Regions from separate parts of the Thiocystis violascens DSM 198 genome, predicted to be linked through region 1. Evidence: predicted binding sites of a transcription regulator. Region 1 holds the regulator's gene; each other region holds the start of a gene.
What was found. The regulator FNR, encoded in region 1, switches genes on or off when oxygen is low (the NO sensors DNR and NnrR bind a similar motif). The targets are predictions, from matches to a motif close to TTGATNTANATCAA.

Region 1 (4,010 bases):
GGATATATTCCTCATTCGGCCGCACGACAGCGTTCGCGATCATGAGTACCATGTGCACCTCAAAGAGAGGCATCCGCATGACTGTTTCCAAACGCCGGACATCTCCATTCAATCGGCTTCAAGACTGGTATCGCTCGCCGCTGGGACGGAAAGTGGCGGGTGCCGAGAGCGAGTGTGTACGGCGTCTGCTCAATCAGACCTTTGGGTACTATCTGGTGCAGCTTGGTCCAACCGAAATTTTTCGCGAGGCGCTGGACTCAAGCCGTATCCGCCACCGGGTTATGCTCCCTCCCGAGCAGCCGTCCGGGCAGAGCGGGCTGGAGATCGTCGGTCTGGAGAGCCAGCTTCCGCTGGCGAGCGACAGCATCGACGCCATCCTTCTGCCGCATACGCTGGACTTCGCGGACGATCCACAGGCCGTTCTGCGCGAGGTCGAGCGGGTGCTGATCCCCGATGGGCGCGTGATCATCGTGGGCTTCAATGCGTTCAGTGCCTGGGGTCTCTGGGGATTGCTCTTGAGCGTCACTGGGCGGATGCCCTGGTGCGGTCGTTTCAGAATGCCGTCGCAAGTCGAGGCGTGGCTTGCCGACGCCGGGTTTGCCATCGAGTTTTGCGAACGCATCCTGTTCTGCCCGCCCTTGCGGAGCGCGCAGGGTGCGCGTTGCGCGCCGATCGAGTCGTTGGGGCGGCGCTTCTGGCCTGTGCTGAGTGGCGGCTACGTCATCCGGGCGGTCAAGCGGGTCGCCACCCTCACTCCTCTGAAACCATCCTGGAACCGGCGGCACGCCCTTTTGCCGGGCAATGCCGTGCGACCGACGACACGGGGTAGAAGTCATGTCTGAAAGTGTGCAAGCCTTTACCGACGGCGCCTGTAAGGGGAACCCCGGGCCGGGCGGCTGGGGCGTGCTGTTGCGTTGGGGCGCGGCCGAAAAGGAGCTGTGCGGCGGCGAGCGCGAAACGACCAATAACCGCATGGAACTGATGGCGGTCATCGTCGCGCTGGAGTCGTTACAAGGGCCAACCCGGATCGAGATCACCACCGACTCGCAGTACGTCAAGCGCGGGGTCGGCGAGTGGATGTCCAATTGGAAGCGCAACGGCTGGCGCACCGCCAACCGCCAACCGGTCAAGAACCGCGATCTCTGGGAACGGCTCGATGCCGCGCTCGGCGGTCACGAAGTCCTCTGGCGGTGGGTCAGGGGTCATACGGGACACCCCGAGAACGAGCGTGCCGACCGACTGGCCAATCAGGGCGTTCCCGGTTCGGGAGGACGGAATGCGTCAGGTCGTCCTTGATACCGAGACCACGGGGCTGGACCCCAGGGAAGGGCACCGGATTATCGAAATTGGCTGCGTCGAGTTGATCGATCGCCGGCTCACACGCAATTCTTTCCACCAATATCTCCAGCCGGATCGCGAGATCGACGCCGGAGCGGCGAATGTCCACGGCATCACCAACGCCTTTCTCGCCGACAAGCCGCGCTTTGCCGAGGTCGCGGAGGATTTTCTGCGCTATGTCGAGGGCGCGGAGTTGATCATCCACAACGCCCCGTTCGATGTCGGGTTCCTGGATCACGAATTGCGGCGCTGGCGGGACGGGACGCCCAGTATTCAAGACCGGTGCGAGGTGACCGATACGCTCGCGATGGCGCGGCGGCTGCATCCGGGACAACGCAATGGACTGGACGCGCTCTGTAAGCGCTATTCAGTCGACAACTCGCACCGGGATCTGCATGGCGCGCTGCTCGACGCCGAGATCCTGGCGGATGTCTATCTCGCGATGACCGGCGGACAGGTCGCGTTCCACCTGGGTGGAGATGCATCCGACGCGGGGGGGCGTGATCCGCGCACTCGGCATCGCGGGCGGATCGATCCTGGGCGTGCGCGTCTGTGTGTGGTACGTGCGGATGAGACCAGTTGTGCCGCGCATGCGGCGCGGTTGGAGGCCATCCAGTCCGCAAGCGCGGACGGCTGTCTGTGGTTGAAGGCGGATTAGGTCTGCTGTTGCTGCTGGCGCCGGCCCTGTCCGGAGCCGCCCACCAGGGATTCCAGGGCGGGCAGGTCGAGCAACTGGATATGCTTGCGGTCCACGCACATCAGACCGTCTTCCTGGAAGCGCGTGAACAGGCGGCTGACGGTTTCGACCGCGAGTCCCAGATAGTTGCCGATCTCGTGGCGCGACATGCTGAGATAGAAATCGGATGGCGAGAGACCGCGCTTGTGCAGGCGCTGGGACAGGCTCAACAGAAACGCGGCCAGACGCTCCTCCGCGTTCTTCTTGCCAAGCAGAAGCAGCATGTCGGTATCCTGACCGATCTCCTTGCTGAGCAGCCGGTACATCTGGTGCTGAAGGCTGGGGGTGATCGCGGTCAGGTCTTCGAGTCTGGTGAAGGGGATTTCGCAGATCGCGGAGGTTTCGAGCACCTTGGCGGAACAGGCGTGTACATCCTTGTCGATGGCGTCCAGGCCGATGATCTCGCCCGGCAGGTGGAAACCCAGGACTTGCTCGCCGCCCTCGGAACTCGGCGCGAAGGTCTTGACAGATCCGGTCTTGACGACATAGAGCGCCCGGAACCGGTCGCCCTCGCGAAACAGATAATCGCCGCGATGCAAGGGTCGGGCGCGTTTGACGATTTCGTCGAGACGCTCCACGTCTTCCGGAGACAGGCCCATGGGCAAACACAGCGAGGTCAGCGTACAGTTCTTGCACGCGACTCGAATGGATTCCAATGAAATGACTTTGAATTGACTCATGGCAGCGCCCCCTCGCCATCGGCAGCTCGATTTTGGTCTGCCATTTGATCTGGATCAAGAATGCGTGATTTGTAACCGCATCGATGACAAATTACAAGGGTAGAAGTTCGTGTACGTATTACCCTGCCCTGCTGACTGCGCGGGCGGCGGCGATTCGATTGAGCAAACGCCGCGATTTTGGTAGTTTGTCGAGGTTATCGGGCCACCGCCCTCGACCCTCCTTCTTCTGCTCCCGCTTCTTATGACTAAGTTTATTTTTATCACCGGCGGTGTCGTCTCGTCGCTGGGTAAAGGCATTGCCTCGGCATCGCTCGGCGCATTGCTCGAAGCCCGCGGACTGCGCGTGACGATGATCAAGCTCGATCCCTACATCAACGTCGATCCGGGCACCATGAGCCCGTTTCAGCACGGCGAGGTCTACGTGACCGACGACGGTGCCGAGACCGATCTGGATCTGGGCCACTACGAGCGCTTCCTGCGCACCCGCATGGGTCGCAACAACAACTTCACCACCGGCCAGATCTACGAAAGCGTTATCCGTCAGGAGCGTCGCGGCGATTATTTGGGGCGCACCGTGCAGGTGATTCCCCACATCACCGACGAGATCAAGCAAAGCATCCGGCTCGGCGCCGAGGGCGCCGACATCGCCATGGTCGAGATCGGCGGTACCGTGGGCGACATCGAATCGCTGCCCTTTCTGGAGGCGATCCGGCAGATGCGGGTGGAGGAGGGACGCGAGAACGCGCTCTTCATGCACCTGACCCTGGTGCCCTACATCCGCACTGCCGGCGAGATCAAGACCAAGCCGACCCAGCACTCGGTCAAGGAGCTGCGCTCGATCGGTATCCAGCCAGACATTCTGCTGTGTCGCGCCGAACAGGATCTGCCGAACGACGAGCGGCGCAAGATCGCGCTCTTCACCAACGTTCCCGAGAACGCCGTCATCTCCGCCGTGGATGCCGACAACATCTATCGCATCCCGCGCCTGCTGCACGCCCAGAAGCTCGACGAACTGGCGGTGCGCCAGTTTCAGCTCGACGTGCCCGAGGCCGATCTCAGCGAGTGGGATCGGGTGTTGGACGGTTTCGACCATCCGAGGCACAAGGTCCGCGTCGGCATGGTCGGCAAGTACATGCACCTCACCGAGGCTTACAAGTCGCTGTCCGAGGCGCTCGCCCATGCTGGCGTGCATACCAGCACCAAGGTCGAGATTCTCTACCTGGACGCCGAGGAGATCGAACAGCGGGGCACCGCCT
Region 2 (4,010 bases), 1.7 Mb from region 1:
GATCGGTCGCCATGGCCATCTCGCACTCGAGCGCGTCGAGATAGCGATCAACCTTCTCCAGGCTATGCGTGACCGTGGTATCGCAGGCGCAATAGAGACATCGCACATGACAGAAGGGGACATGCGCATAGACGGCAAGCTGTTCCTCCGGCCGTTGCCGGAGGTCGGTCAGCACTTCCCGATACTGCGCATCGCTGAAGGCGTTGTCTCCGACGAGATCCGACGCCGACAATGTGCACCCAAGTGGCGAATGGCCATACCGCTCAAGGAGTTCAAGCGGAAGACTGGAAGGTAGGGGAGGCGCCATGGTCGAAACCCGCTTAGTCAGGTTGTGCCGCTGTCATCTTCGGCATGGTCACGGTCCCGCGGACAGGGACCGAATCGACACCGCTCAGTTCAGACTCGTCGACCCGCAGATCGTCGGGCGCGGCGCAGACGGCAAGCCTGACCGGAGTGCCCCTAGAGTTCATGTCCGCCGCCAGATCCGGGCGATCCCGCTTCAATTGCGCGATTTCATCCATTGTCAAGACCTTGGAGGCATCGAATCCGAGATCGACCTCGGCGGACATCCCGTTCATCTTGAGTCGCCCAAGATCATAGAATTTCTTCGACGCCGTTGTCTTCGCGAACGCCTTGAGACAGCCCAGCATGTAGCGCCGCTTAAATTTATCCTTGATCCAAGGGTAGCTGAGGAAGCTCTTGAGCATGTAAAAACGGGCGTAATTTTTCAGCACGCCCTTCAGCACCTGCTCGCGCGTCATGAACTCGGGCTTCATGATCGGCGTCACGAAATTATACTTCGAGAAATCGCGAACCTCTACCTTGTCGCCAAGTTCCTCGAACAGTTCCGCGAAGGGCCAAGGCGTGAACATGTTCCAGTTGGCCATGTCCGCTTTCCAGTCCTGGGCCAGTTTGTAGGTCTCTTCGATGGTCTCCGGGGTCTCGTTTTCGAGCCCCATGATGAACTGCACCTCCGCGACGATGCCCGCGTCCTTGAGCAGCTTCACGGCGAGTTTATTCTGGGCGACCGTCGTCTGCTTGCGGAAGGTGTCCAGATTCAACTGGGAGACGGCCTCGGTCCCCAGCGAGACGTGGACGAGTCCGGCCTTGCGATAGAAGGGGAGCAGTTCGCGATCGCGCATGATGTCGGTCACGCGGGTATTGATCCCCCAATAGAGCGGCAGGTCGCGCTTGATCAGTTCGTCGCACAGGGCGATGAACTTTTTCTGGAAAATGGTGGGCTCCTCGTCGGCGAGGATCATGAAGCCGACATTGTAGTCACGCACCAGGGTTTCGATTTCGTCGACGAATTTCCTGGGATCGCGATGACGGTATTTGCGCCAGAATTTCCACTGCGAACAGAAGCGGCAGGTAAAAGGACAGCCGCGCGCGAAGTTCGGGACGGCCACGCGGCAATTCAACGGGGTATAGATATAGCGGTCCCAGTTCAGCAGGGACCAGTCCGGCGTCAGGGTGTCGAGATCCTCGATCACCGGATGCGCGGGCGTGGCGACCACCTGTCCTTCGTCATCGATGAAGGAGATCCCCCAGATCTTGTGACGCGCCTCGCGGTGCGTGCCGTCTTCGATCGCCTTCAGCAGCGCAACCGCGATCTCCTCGCCCTCGCCGCGGACGATATAGTCGATCCAGGGCGCCTCGCCAAGCACCTGCGTATACATGAAGGTCGCATGGATGCCGCCGAGCACGGTGATGGTGTCCGGATTCACCTCCTTGGCAAGCTGAAGCGTGGTTTGAGCCTTGTAGATCTGGGGCGTGATGGCGGTGGCCAGGACGACATCGGGTTTATTGGCACGGATGATCTCGCGCAGCTTGTCGTCGGGGATATCGTCGGTCATGGCGTCGACGAAGCGAACATTGGTCATACCCGCATGCTTCAATGCACCGCCGATGTAGGCTACCCAGCCAGGGGGCCAGTTACCGGCAATCTCCGCGCCACCGCAGTGATAGTTGGGCTGGATCATCAATATACGCATGGCTATACCTCAGGAACGGGTCAAACGGGATGCGGCGCGATTCGGCATTGTCGGCCATGAACTGCAGGCCGATCCAAGGGCCGGCACGGACTCGTCTTGTCAGGTCCGGGGCCGCTGGGGTACAGGCCGGGACACGCCCGGCGATGCTTCGAGGGCGATCATGCTCCACGGGTCACTCATGAGTTGGCCGAGAGACGGCTGCCGCAAATCCAGGCAAGACGGTAGCCGATTCCCGAGCGAGCTTATATGATTAAGGTCAAGGTGGCCGAGAATTCGGCAGTTAACAGCGCTTATCATGACCCGGAAATGGGCCTGAAGGATAGTGCCAAGGTTCGGTTTACGAGCGTCGAGACTGGAAAGGCGCCGCCGAATACCCTTCACGCTCCGGTCGCTATCCCAATACGGCTGCGTTTGCTCCACTGGCGCGTTTGCGGCGACGGCGTCTTGGTCCTTGTCGTGGAGCAGTGCGAGAGGGTAGCGCACACCTCGTTCTCGCCGGGATCGCTGGGCGGACGTTCCGAATCCCTCGCGTCGGGTGTCTCGCGCGGCGGCAACGCCCAGGCCCAGAGCGCCTCGTCGGGCAGCGGCAACACGAGTAGCCAGTGCTCCAGAATCGCCAGCGCCAGCAGGGTCGCCACCAGAGTCAATCCGACAGCGGCGGAACCGTCCGCATCGGGGGCGGACACCCTGAGCACGATCAAAACGACCAGAATCGTCGGCAACGTCACGGAGACCGGAAAGAGCAGGTTCATCCCGCGCTTCGCCATATAGGTCTTCAGATAGCGAAGGTGCTCGGGGAGCCAGCTCTCATTGAGGTTTGGAACGCCCAGGAACAGATTCAATTTCGCGCTCCAACGCATCAACCAGAGCACGACAAAGGTCCAGGTACCAACCTGATTCGGCTCGCCCCAGGAAATCGCGATCAGCAGCAAGCCCGTCGTCATGATGGCCAATTCATGATACAGACTGGTCATGATGGCCAGTCTGAAGCGTTTCCACTGCGTGCAGCCTTCCGGGCAGGGGGTCTTGCGCGGCCCGGTCGCGTAGCCGGTGAAATAACTCATTTCGAGTACGCCCCAGATCACCAGTCCACAGGTGAAGGCGAGGTAATTCATCGCGGTACTGGTGGAGATGCTGCTCGCGAACAGACCGAAGATCGCGATCGCCAGAACCGCCGCCCCGCCCAGCATGGTCCAGCGAAAGGTCCGTCCAGGCAGATTGTCGAGATACAGCACGACACCGGTGCTGAACCACCACAACCCAAGCGCATAGAGGATCGGAAAACCGAAGTCAGACATGGATTAGACCCAATTCTGGTACCGCTTCGGACCCGAACACGCGCGAGCCGATGTTGAATAAATCGTCAGCGTCAAATGTCGCCGTCTCGGGTTTGCGCGCGTGAGCGTGGTTCCGCCTGCGTCGAGTCAATGGGAATTCATTGGGGCGCGGCAGGAGGCGCCGGCAGGAGTTGCTCGAACGCGGCCTCATTGGTGGCGCCATAGGCTTTGAGTTCGAGTTGGATCCCGGTAATCGGATCCTTCAGGGTTAGATCGCCGCTTTCTCGCCTCGCTAGATGAAAGGGCTCCGAGAGATCGGCCTGATAGCCTTTGCGTTGACGCTCCATACTTCTCAAGACGCCACGAATGAAACCGCCCTCTCCAGGCGGCAGGGTTTGGATCAGGGCGCCGGTCTCGACGTCGTAGACCGCGACCGCTCCGTCGGCAAGATCCAGAAATTTGATCTCGCGCGCGAGCACCTCTGGTGTCACCGGCGCCAGATCCATTTTCGTACCCGTCAGACGCGCGACGCTAATCATCAGGATGATAAAACCCAACAAAGCAGCCATGGCGATCAGCACACCCTTCGGAAAAGGGCGGTTATTCAATGCGTCACTCAATGTCAGACCTCGTCAGGATAGGGTTTCGCCTGGAGACGCCAGATGATCGACCGACAGATCCGTGTCTTCCGTCTCGCGTCCGGCCAGTTCGGCGGACTGCTCCGAGTAGGCCCTTAGCG
Region 3 (4,010 bases), 2.1 Mb from region 1:
GCAGGCGCGTGAGATTGTCGTAGTTGGCGAGCAGCATGAGTTGCTCGCGCGCGCGCTCCTGCGCGTTCGCCATTTGGTTCAGGGAGCGCGCCAGAGCGCCGAGTTCGTCCTGAGGCCATTCCGGAAGTTTGTGCTCCAGATTGCCCGCGGCATATTGCTCGACCGCCCGGCTCATCTCGCGCAGGGGGCGTGATAGGGAGACGGATAGCTTGATGCCCAGCAGGAGGCTCAGGACAATCGCGACCAGGATACTGATCAGGGCAATCGCGAAGAAGCGGTTCGCGAAGCGATGCCAGGCATCCTCGACCCTGTCGCGCAGGTTGTCGAGCAGGGCCCGGCCGTGCGCATCGGAGATCAGGAGCCGCGCATAGCCGGCAATCTCCCGACCATAGCCAATACTGAAGTGCGCCAAGCGACCCGCGTCCGTCGTTTCGATGCGCACCTCGCCGGGCATCAAGTCATCGGGGAGCGGATAAAGACGTGCGTAGTCCCGATTCTCGATGGTTCCATCCGTGACGACGCGCCCCTCCGCGTCGAGGATAAGGACGGCTTCCGGTGCCAGCCATGCCTTGATCCGCTCGATCTCCTCGTTCAACGCGGTGATATCGAGCGTGTAGAGCGGATCGAACAGACGGTTGCCGAGGTAGCTGCCGCTGTCCTGCAACGCTTGACGATCATGAGCCGTCTGGATCGATGAAAACGATTCCGTCAGTTCCGTGCGCAGGTCATTGGTTCCCTCGAAGACGAAATAGCCGGCGAGCGCCAGCACGAATCCCATGGCCCCAAGCAGAATTGAGGCAATGAGCAGGGCGTACCGGGCGCCGAGTCCACGCAATGGAAACATCTAGTGAAACCGATCGGTCAGTCGGGCGCGAAGAGCGCGTTCGACCAATAGGCAAGATTCGCGCGATCCTCATCGGTCAGGTCTTCGAGTTTGGCGATCCGCTCGGCGGCATCCAGCGCGGCCTGTCCCAGTGGATCGCGATGCATGTCCGTGAGAACCTCAAGCACCGCGGTCTGGACCCAGGGTTCAAGCGATGTGACCACCGAGAACAGCCAGCGCAGGATTGGGCGGGTTCTGTCGATGATGCGCAAGTCGTCCCGAATGCTCGCGGGAACCCGCTCCCAGTCACCGTCGTTGAAGGCCCCAGCCTCCACGCGCCCAGCCCGCACCCAGTAGGCTTGATTGAGCTCGGATCCGGCGAACCGATAGCCGACGGCAGCGGGCGTCGACCCGAGACGTTCGGCGGGCGCGACGTGCAGACCCTCGGCGCGCAGGACGGCCCGCGGCACGAAATAGGCCGAGGTGGAACGTTCCGATTCGAAGACGATCGTCTTTCCACGAAGGGCTTGGAGACTGTCGATCGGACTGTCGCGGCGCACGAAAAAGACCGTGTGGTACTGCCGTTGCCCCTTACGCCAGATCAGCAAACGCGGCGAAATTTTATCGGTCCGTTTCTGAACGGTCAGGGTCGGCATGACTCCCTCGATGAACGCATCGACATCGCCGGCGTCGATGCGTTGGACGATCTCGTCGATGTCGCGCGCGATGACGAGATCGCCCACGCGAATCCCACGCGCATTCAGTTTCTGCCTCAGATACTCGTTCAGTGGTCCATATTGCGCGATGGCCTCGCTCGGTCGCTCGGGCCGCTCATTGATGACGCCCAAACGAAAAAGCGCTTCCGCCCGCACCGCGAAGGGCGAAAACATGCAGCAGAACAGAAGGGCGATCAAAGGGATGGACGATGTGTCGATTGAATGGGTTGCCAGCAGCCTGTTCTTGATCACAGCTTGACCCCGAATGGAAGCGATCTCGAACATCGCGTCATGTTGAGCATCCTCTAGTCCGCGCATCGCCCCGCCTCTATCGAGGCAACCTAACCCCCACACAGACTTTAGCCGCGGCCGGTCTGGAGAAGCGCATCATGGGACGACACGGGGAATCGCCTCATACGTGCCAAAATAGCGACTAAACATTGCAATGGTATGACAAAGGCTCTCTGTTCGCTCATCCCGCCGGGAGATGCTAAGGTTCCCTCTGTCGTCGAGCCAGAGGAGGTTACGGCCGATCTCCAGACGACGCCGTCTCTGGGCGCGGCGAATGTCCGGAATGCCTTGGCCATATTTGCAGAGGAGCGCCAGGGATTGCATCTCTGAAACCGGGATTGACATTGTCTGAATTGACATTGGCTTGATCTGGATCAAACGTTGCATCACCAACCCCGGTTAGGTTTATAACAATGCCCTCCCCCCCTGCTCCACATCGCATCCTCAGTGATCGCGTCAACACCTTTGGTCAGTACCTGCTGAAGCGTTACGGTCAGCGGGTGCACAAGCTCGCGCTTCACGCCGGTTTCACCTGCCCGAACCGCGATGGCGCCAAGGGACACGGCGGTTGCACCTTCTGTAACAATGTCTCCTTCAGTCCGAACGCCGAAAGTCAGGCACCGATCGCGCCCCAACTCGATGCCGGGCGCGCCGTTCTCGCCAAGCGCACCGGGGCGCGGCGCTTCATGGCCTATTTTCAGGCGTATACCAACACCTACGATCCGGTGGACGCGCTACGCGAGCGCTACGACAGCGCGCTGACCCATCCGGACGTGATCGGGCTCTCGATCGGCACCCGCCCGGACTGCGTGCCGGACGCCGTGCTGGATCTGCTGGCCAGCTACCGGGCGAAGGGCAAGGAAATCTGGCTGGAACTCGGATTGCAATCCGCTGACGACCGCACCCTGGCGCGCGTCAACCGCGGTCATGACTTCGCCGATTATCGCACCGCCGTCATCGCCGCCCACCGGCGCGGGATCCCGGTCTGCACCCATTTGATCGTCGGCTTGCCCGGCGAGGGACGAGAGGCGGCGATCTCCAGTCTCGACCGCGTGCTTGAACTCGGCGTGGAAGGGCTGAAACTGCATCCGCTGCATGTCGTGCGTCACACCCGTCTGGCCATCGACTGGAAACGCGGCGAGTATCAGCCGCTGACGCTGGACGACTATGTGACGATCTGCGCCGATCTGGTCGAGCGCACGCCCCCGGCGGTGATTTATCATCGCCTGACCGGGACCGCGCCCCGCGATATTCTGCTGGCGCCCGACTGGTGCAGCCAGAAATGGGCGGTCCTGAACGCGATCGAGGCCGAGTTGTTCCGCCGCGAGGCCCACCAGGGCGACCGGGTCGCGGCACCATCCCTTCCGAAACTTGTCAGCCTTGGCTGACCCGTAAGAGAGCCTTCACCATGGAACTCGTCTGTCCCGCCGGCAATCTGCCGATGCTCAAGGCGGCCGTCGATCAAGGCGCCAATGCCGTTTATATCGGCTTTCGCGACGACACCAACGCCCGTCATTTCGCCGGTCTGAATTTCAACGACAAGCAGATCCGCGAGGGTCTGAACTACGCCCATGATCGCAAGGTCAAGGTCTTCGTCGCCATCAACACCTATGCGCAGCCCAACGGCTGGGAACGCTGGACCGCCGCCGTCGACCGCGCGGCGGATCTGGGCGTGGATGCCATCATCCTCGCCGACATGGGCGTGCTCGACTATGCCGCTGAACGCTATCCCAACGTCAATCTGCATCTGTCGGTCCAGGGCTCGGCCACCAACCCGGCGGCGATCCGCTTCATGCACCGTCATTTCGGCATCAAGCGGGTCGTGGTGCCGCGCGTGCTATCGCTGGCCCAGGTCGCGCATCTGATTCAGGAGGCGCCGGTGCCGGTCGAGATCTTCGGCTTCGGCAGCCTGTGCGTGATGGTCGAGGGTCGCTGTCTGCTGTCATCCTATGCCTGCGGTCAATCGCCCAATACCTATGGCGCCTGCTCGCCGGCCGCGCATGTCGAGTGGCGCGATACCGCCCAGGGTCAGGAAACCCGGCTCGGTGGCGTCCTGATCGAGCGCCGCTCGCGCGACGAGCCTGCCGGTTATCCGACGCTGTGCAAGGGACGTTATGATGTCGCCGGCGAGTTGCGTCACGCCATCGAGGAGCCGACCAGTCTGAACACGCTCGACATCC
Region 4 (4,010 bases), 2.1 Mb from region 1:
CTGATAGACCTTGCGATAGAGATTCATCTTGCGCATCGGCGCGTACTTGGTCTCGCCGGTCGCCTGAAAATAATGGCAGGCGGTGGTGCACTGACCGCAACGGATGCAGCTCTCCAGCCAGACCGCCTCGTCGGCATTGGTCTCGGCGATCAGGGTATCGATGGCCCGGCGCACGCGCACCGTCTCGGACAGTGTCGGCTGCGGCGCCATCGCGCGCAGTTGACCGATCTGGCCAGCCAGGCCCTGAACGACCTGCTCGAACGTCGGGAAAACCTGGGCGGTCGTGTTCATATCCGAACTCCCTTGTGCGCATACGCGACACCGCTTTGGGCGCGCGAGAAGATGAACCAGAAGGAATGCATCAGCTTGCCGAACGGGAACCAGGCGAACAGCAGGGCGACGCTCAGGATATGAATGGCCAGCATGGTCTCGTAGCGGGGACCGATGTGCGCGAAGGCCATCAGCCCGGTGACCAATGGCGTGGCCATGACGAACCAGGCGAAATAATCGCCCCAGTTCGAGCAATACACCGCCGGCTTGGCGATCCGCCGCAGGATCAGGGCCAACAGAGATGCGAGCGCGACGATGCCGAAGGCCACGCCAGCGGCATTGGGCAGACCCGGCCAGGAGGCGCCGGTCAGCCCGGTGATGAACTCGATGTGCGGGACGATCCCGACCACGACGATCAGAGTGGCGAGGTGAAACAGATAGGCCATCCCCGTCTGATAGCGGGTGGCGGTCGTGAACTCGCCGCTCGGCCAAGAGCGGCTGAAGACGGTTCGATAGCCTTTGAAGTTACCGAAAGCGTCCCGAGGGCGCGACAGATCGGCCCCCCGGGTCAGGACCAGCACGCCCAGCAGACGCCAGATGGTTCCGGCGACCAGGATGATCAGCGACCAGTGAATCGCCGGACCACGCGCGAACTCTAATAGTGACATGGTGTCGTTTCCTCCATTGGATCCTTTGGATTGGACGGATACCGCAAGCCGAGCGAATCACTCGTCCGCGTGAAGCTCCGCCTCTTTTTTGTGTTTCTTGGTGCGTGCCAGCAACGCGGCACCCGCACCCGCGACAACGCCGACCGCGCCAGCCACGGCGATCTTGGGGCCAGAGCCGAACTGCGCCATCGGAACCGACTCGTAGATACCGCCCTTGTCCCAGAAATTCGGCTCGGAGCAGCCGATGCAGCCGTGACCCGACTGGATCGGGAAGCTCACGCCCTGATTCCATTTGATCGTGGCGCAGGCGTTGTAGGTTTCCGGCGCCTTGCAACCGAGTTTGTAGAGACACCAGCCCTTGCGCGCGCCCTCGTCATCGAAGGTTTCGGCGAAGAGGCCGCGATCATAGAAGGGACGGCGATAGCAGCGGTCGTGGACGTTCTCGCCGTAGAAGGCGAGCGGACGTTTCAGATGATCGACCTCCGGCAGCGCGCCCATGGTCAGGTAATGCGCGATCACGCCGGTAATCGCCAGCGGAATCGGCGGACAGCCGGAGAGATTGACGATCGGCTTGTCGGTAATCAGCTCCTCGACCGAGCGCGCCCCGGTGGGATTGGGCGCCGCCTTGGGCAGACCGCCATAGGCCGCGCAGGTACCGACGGCAAGGATGGCCGCCGCGCCTGCCGCGCCTTCCATCAGCATGTCGAGATTGTTGATGCCGGCGATGGTCGAGGTGCCCTTGAGCGTGGGAATCGAGCCATCGACCAGCAGCAGATACTCGCCGGCGTGCTCGTGCATCGCCTGCTCGCGCGCCTTCTCGGCGGCGTCGCCGGACGCGGCCTGGAGCGTGTGGTGATAATCAAGCGAGATGAAATCGAAGATCAGGCTTTCGATGCTTGGCGCATGCGAGCGCAGCAGCGCCTCGGTGCAGCCGGTGCATTCCTGGAAGGACAACCAGATCACGGAGGGCCGGCGCGCCTGTTCCAGCGCGCGCGCCATGCTCGGGATGACCGCCGCCGGCAGGGCCATCATGGTTGCCGTCGTCGTGCAGAACTGGAGAAAGGCGCGCCGGCTGACGCCCTGACTGCGCAATAGATCGCCTAAGGTCGTTTCTTTGGCCATTCACTCCCCCATCGTTTTTGGATGAATCAATCCGTATAAGAGAAACCTATACAAGATTTGATCATGCTTATTCTTAGGTGCAGGGAGTATAGGCACGTCAATGACGAAAAGTCATTTGACTCAAATCAAAAACCCTAGTGATCGACGGATCTTGATCGAAACACGCTTTAATCGATCGGCCAGGCGGTAAAAAACTATTGGAAACGGCCTTTAAAAGAAGATTAAGCTATTTAAAATTAATATAAAACCAATTCGTTAAATCGCGTTATAAGCAGATTATTAATTACTTCTACTTTGTTAGCTTGACATAAGCTTATGATTTTCAAATATTATTTTCAGGGAAAATTTTATTTGGAAATGGCAGATCATGGCTAACGCGATTGGTAGCGAAACCGATGCGATGTTAAAAAACATGGTTGGTAACCTCTCCGCTCATCTGGAGGATTATCACGAATTTTTTCAAAACGAAACAGCTGATGGTCATGAACTGAGTCGAGCTTACATCATGGGTCTTCTCAAAACTGAAGCCGGAAAACGGAATCTCGAACGCATCAACGAAGAAATTGATGTGTCCGGTGGTGATCAGGGCAATCGCATCAAGCGCTGCTAACATTAGCGGGTACCGATGTATCAGCGTCGCCCTTCCTCTGAGGCGACTCGAAGAGCAATTTCGACAGGTAGGACTCGTCCCAACCGGCTTTCAAGCGTTTGTTCTGGATGCCGAGCTTGGTGCCGTCATTCTTGAGGCGCGAGAGGGCGAGGTGACGCAGGACGGCAAGATTCTCGCGCGCCACCGGATCGCGGACACGGCACTCATCCTCACGAAAGGCGATATCGAGATTCCAATGCAACCCGTTTTCGATGCCCCAGTGACCGCGTACTGCGTGGGCAAAGCGCGCGGCGCTGGTGCCGATGCTGCCAATGAAATAGCGGGTCTCGACCGAGACCTTGCCGGCGACCTCACGGCGCGATTCAACCATGCCGATCATGTTCATTGCCTCCCACGAGGCGCTGTGCGGCACGCCGGAAAGATCGCCCAAGGTTTGGTAGCGACGGGTTTCGAGACGACCATGCCCTCGCTCGACGGTTTCGAGGAATGCCGAATCGACACCGGCGTAGCCTCTGGCGTCGGCGTCGATGAACGCCTCCTCGACCTCGGCGGCCAGCGTTTCCTGGTTGCCTTTGAGCGCGAGCACATAGTCCCCTCCCTGGTGGATGATCTGCGCGGCAATCTTGGTCTGGCAGCCCATGGCGTCGATGGTGACGATGCAGCCCTCCAGCTTCAGCCACTCCAGCAGACGTGGAATGGCCGTGATCTCATTGGATTTGGCGTCGGTGGCGACCTGTCCGAGCACCACCCGATTGGCCGTCGCCCAGGCACTGACCAGGTGCAACGCCGCCAAGCCCTTGCCGCGGCTGTGGGAGCGGCGCAGGGTCTTGCCATCGACGGCAATGATCTCTTCGGGGATCAGTTCGGCCACCGACGCGCTCCATTGGCGAAAGCAGGCGGCAAACTGTGCGGGATCGATGAGCGCAAACACCCGCCCGAAGGTGTCGTGCGACGGAATGCCCGCGGGCAGTTTCAGAAACGTGCGCAGCCACGCCTCCTTGGCCTGTCCGAACGTCTCGACACCCACCCAACCGTCGGCGCCACTGAAGGACGCCGCGATGGTGATCACGATCATCTCACTTAAGAGGTGCCGTCGTTGGATCGCGCTGCGCGGCTCGTCCAGCGGGGCAAAATGGTGCGCAATCGATCGCTCCACACTCAAGTCGCACATCGGCGAGATCTCCCCAAGATTCTAAAGACTCAAATCATTGGGGCCGCAGTACGGATTGTCTAACAGTATGCGCTAATGCGTTGATGCGATTGCCCTGCGGTGGTGATGGTTATCAACGGATCCAACAGTTCATCACAGATTCACCGTGGTCGGCGGGAAACCTCATCGG

Region 2: a site for FNR is predicted at 2,241-2,254, ahead of bchE (magnesium-protoporphyrin IX monomethyl ester anaerobic oxidative cyclase). Genes of this name have one in related genera too.
Region 3: a site for FNR is predicted at 2,195-2,208, ahead of mnmL (tRNA modification radical SAM protein MnmL/YtqA). Genes of this name have one in related genera too.
Region 4: a site for FNR is predicted at 2,176-2,189, ahead of THIVI_RS06330 (hydrogenase small subunit). Genes of this name have one in related genera too.

Annotation. Positions count from the first base shown of each region.
Region 1 is NC_018012.1:4,317,316-4,321,325, forward strand. Features, by position in the region: gene THIVI_RS19165 (class I SAM-dependent methyltransferase) at 78-842, shown strand; gene rnhA (ribonuclease HI) at 835-1,296, shown strand; gene dnaQ (DNA polymerase III subunit epsilon) at 1,277-1,996, shown strand; gene fnr (fumarate/nitrate reduction transcriptional regulator Fnr) at 1,993-2,754, opposite strand; gene THIVI_RS19185 (CTP synthase) at 2,996-4,010, shown strand, end outside.
Region 2 is NC_018012.1:2,622,865-2,626,874, forward strand. Features, by position in the region: gene hemN (oxygen-independent coproporphyrinogen III oxidase) at 1-307, opposite strand, end outside; gene bchE (magnesium-protoporphyrin IX monomethyl ester anaerobic oxidative cyclase) at 321-1,994, opposite strand; gene puhE (putative photosynthetic complex assembly protein PuhE) at 2,372-3,292, opposite strand; gene puhC (photosynthetic complex assembly protein PuhC) at 3,430-3,879, opposite strand; gene puhB (photosynthetic complex putative assembly protein PuhB) at 3,904-4,010, opposite strand, start outside.
Region 3 is NC_018012.1:1,372,765-1,376,774, forward strand. Features, by position in the region: gene THIVI_RS22565 (putative bifunctional diguanylate cyclase/phosphodiesterase) at 1-844, opposite strand, end outside; gene THIVI_RS06115 (phosphate/phosphite/phosphonate ABC transporter substrate-binding protein) at 862-1,713, opposite strand; gene mnmL (tRNA modification radical SAM protein MnmL/YtqA) at 2,244-3,218, shown strand; gene ubiU (ubiquinone anaerobic biosynthesis protein UbiU) at 3,239-4,010, shown strand, end outside.
Region 4 is NC_018012.1:1,417,059-1,421,068, forward strand. Features, by position in the region: gene THIVI_RS06320 ((Fe-S)-binding protein) at 1-291, opposite strand, end outside; gene THIVI_RS06325 (respiratory nitrate reductase subunit gamma) at 288-938, opposite strand; gene THIVI_RS06330 (hydrogenase small subunit) at 996-2,060, opposite strand; gene THIVI_RS06335 (hypothetical protein) at 2,428-2,670, shown strand; gene THIVI_RS06340 (ISAs1 family transposase) at 2,657-3,841, opposite strand; gene THIVI_RS22570 (IS701 family transposase) at 3,925-4,010, shown strand, end outside.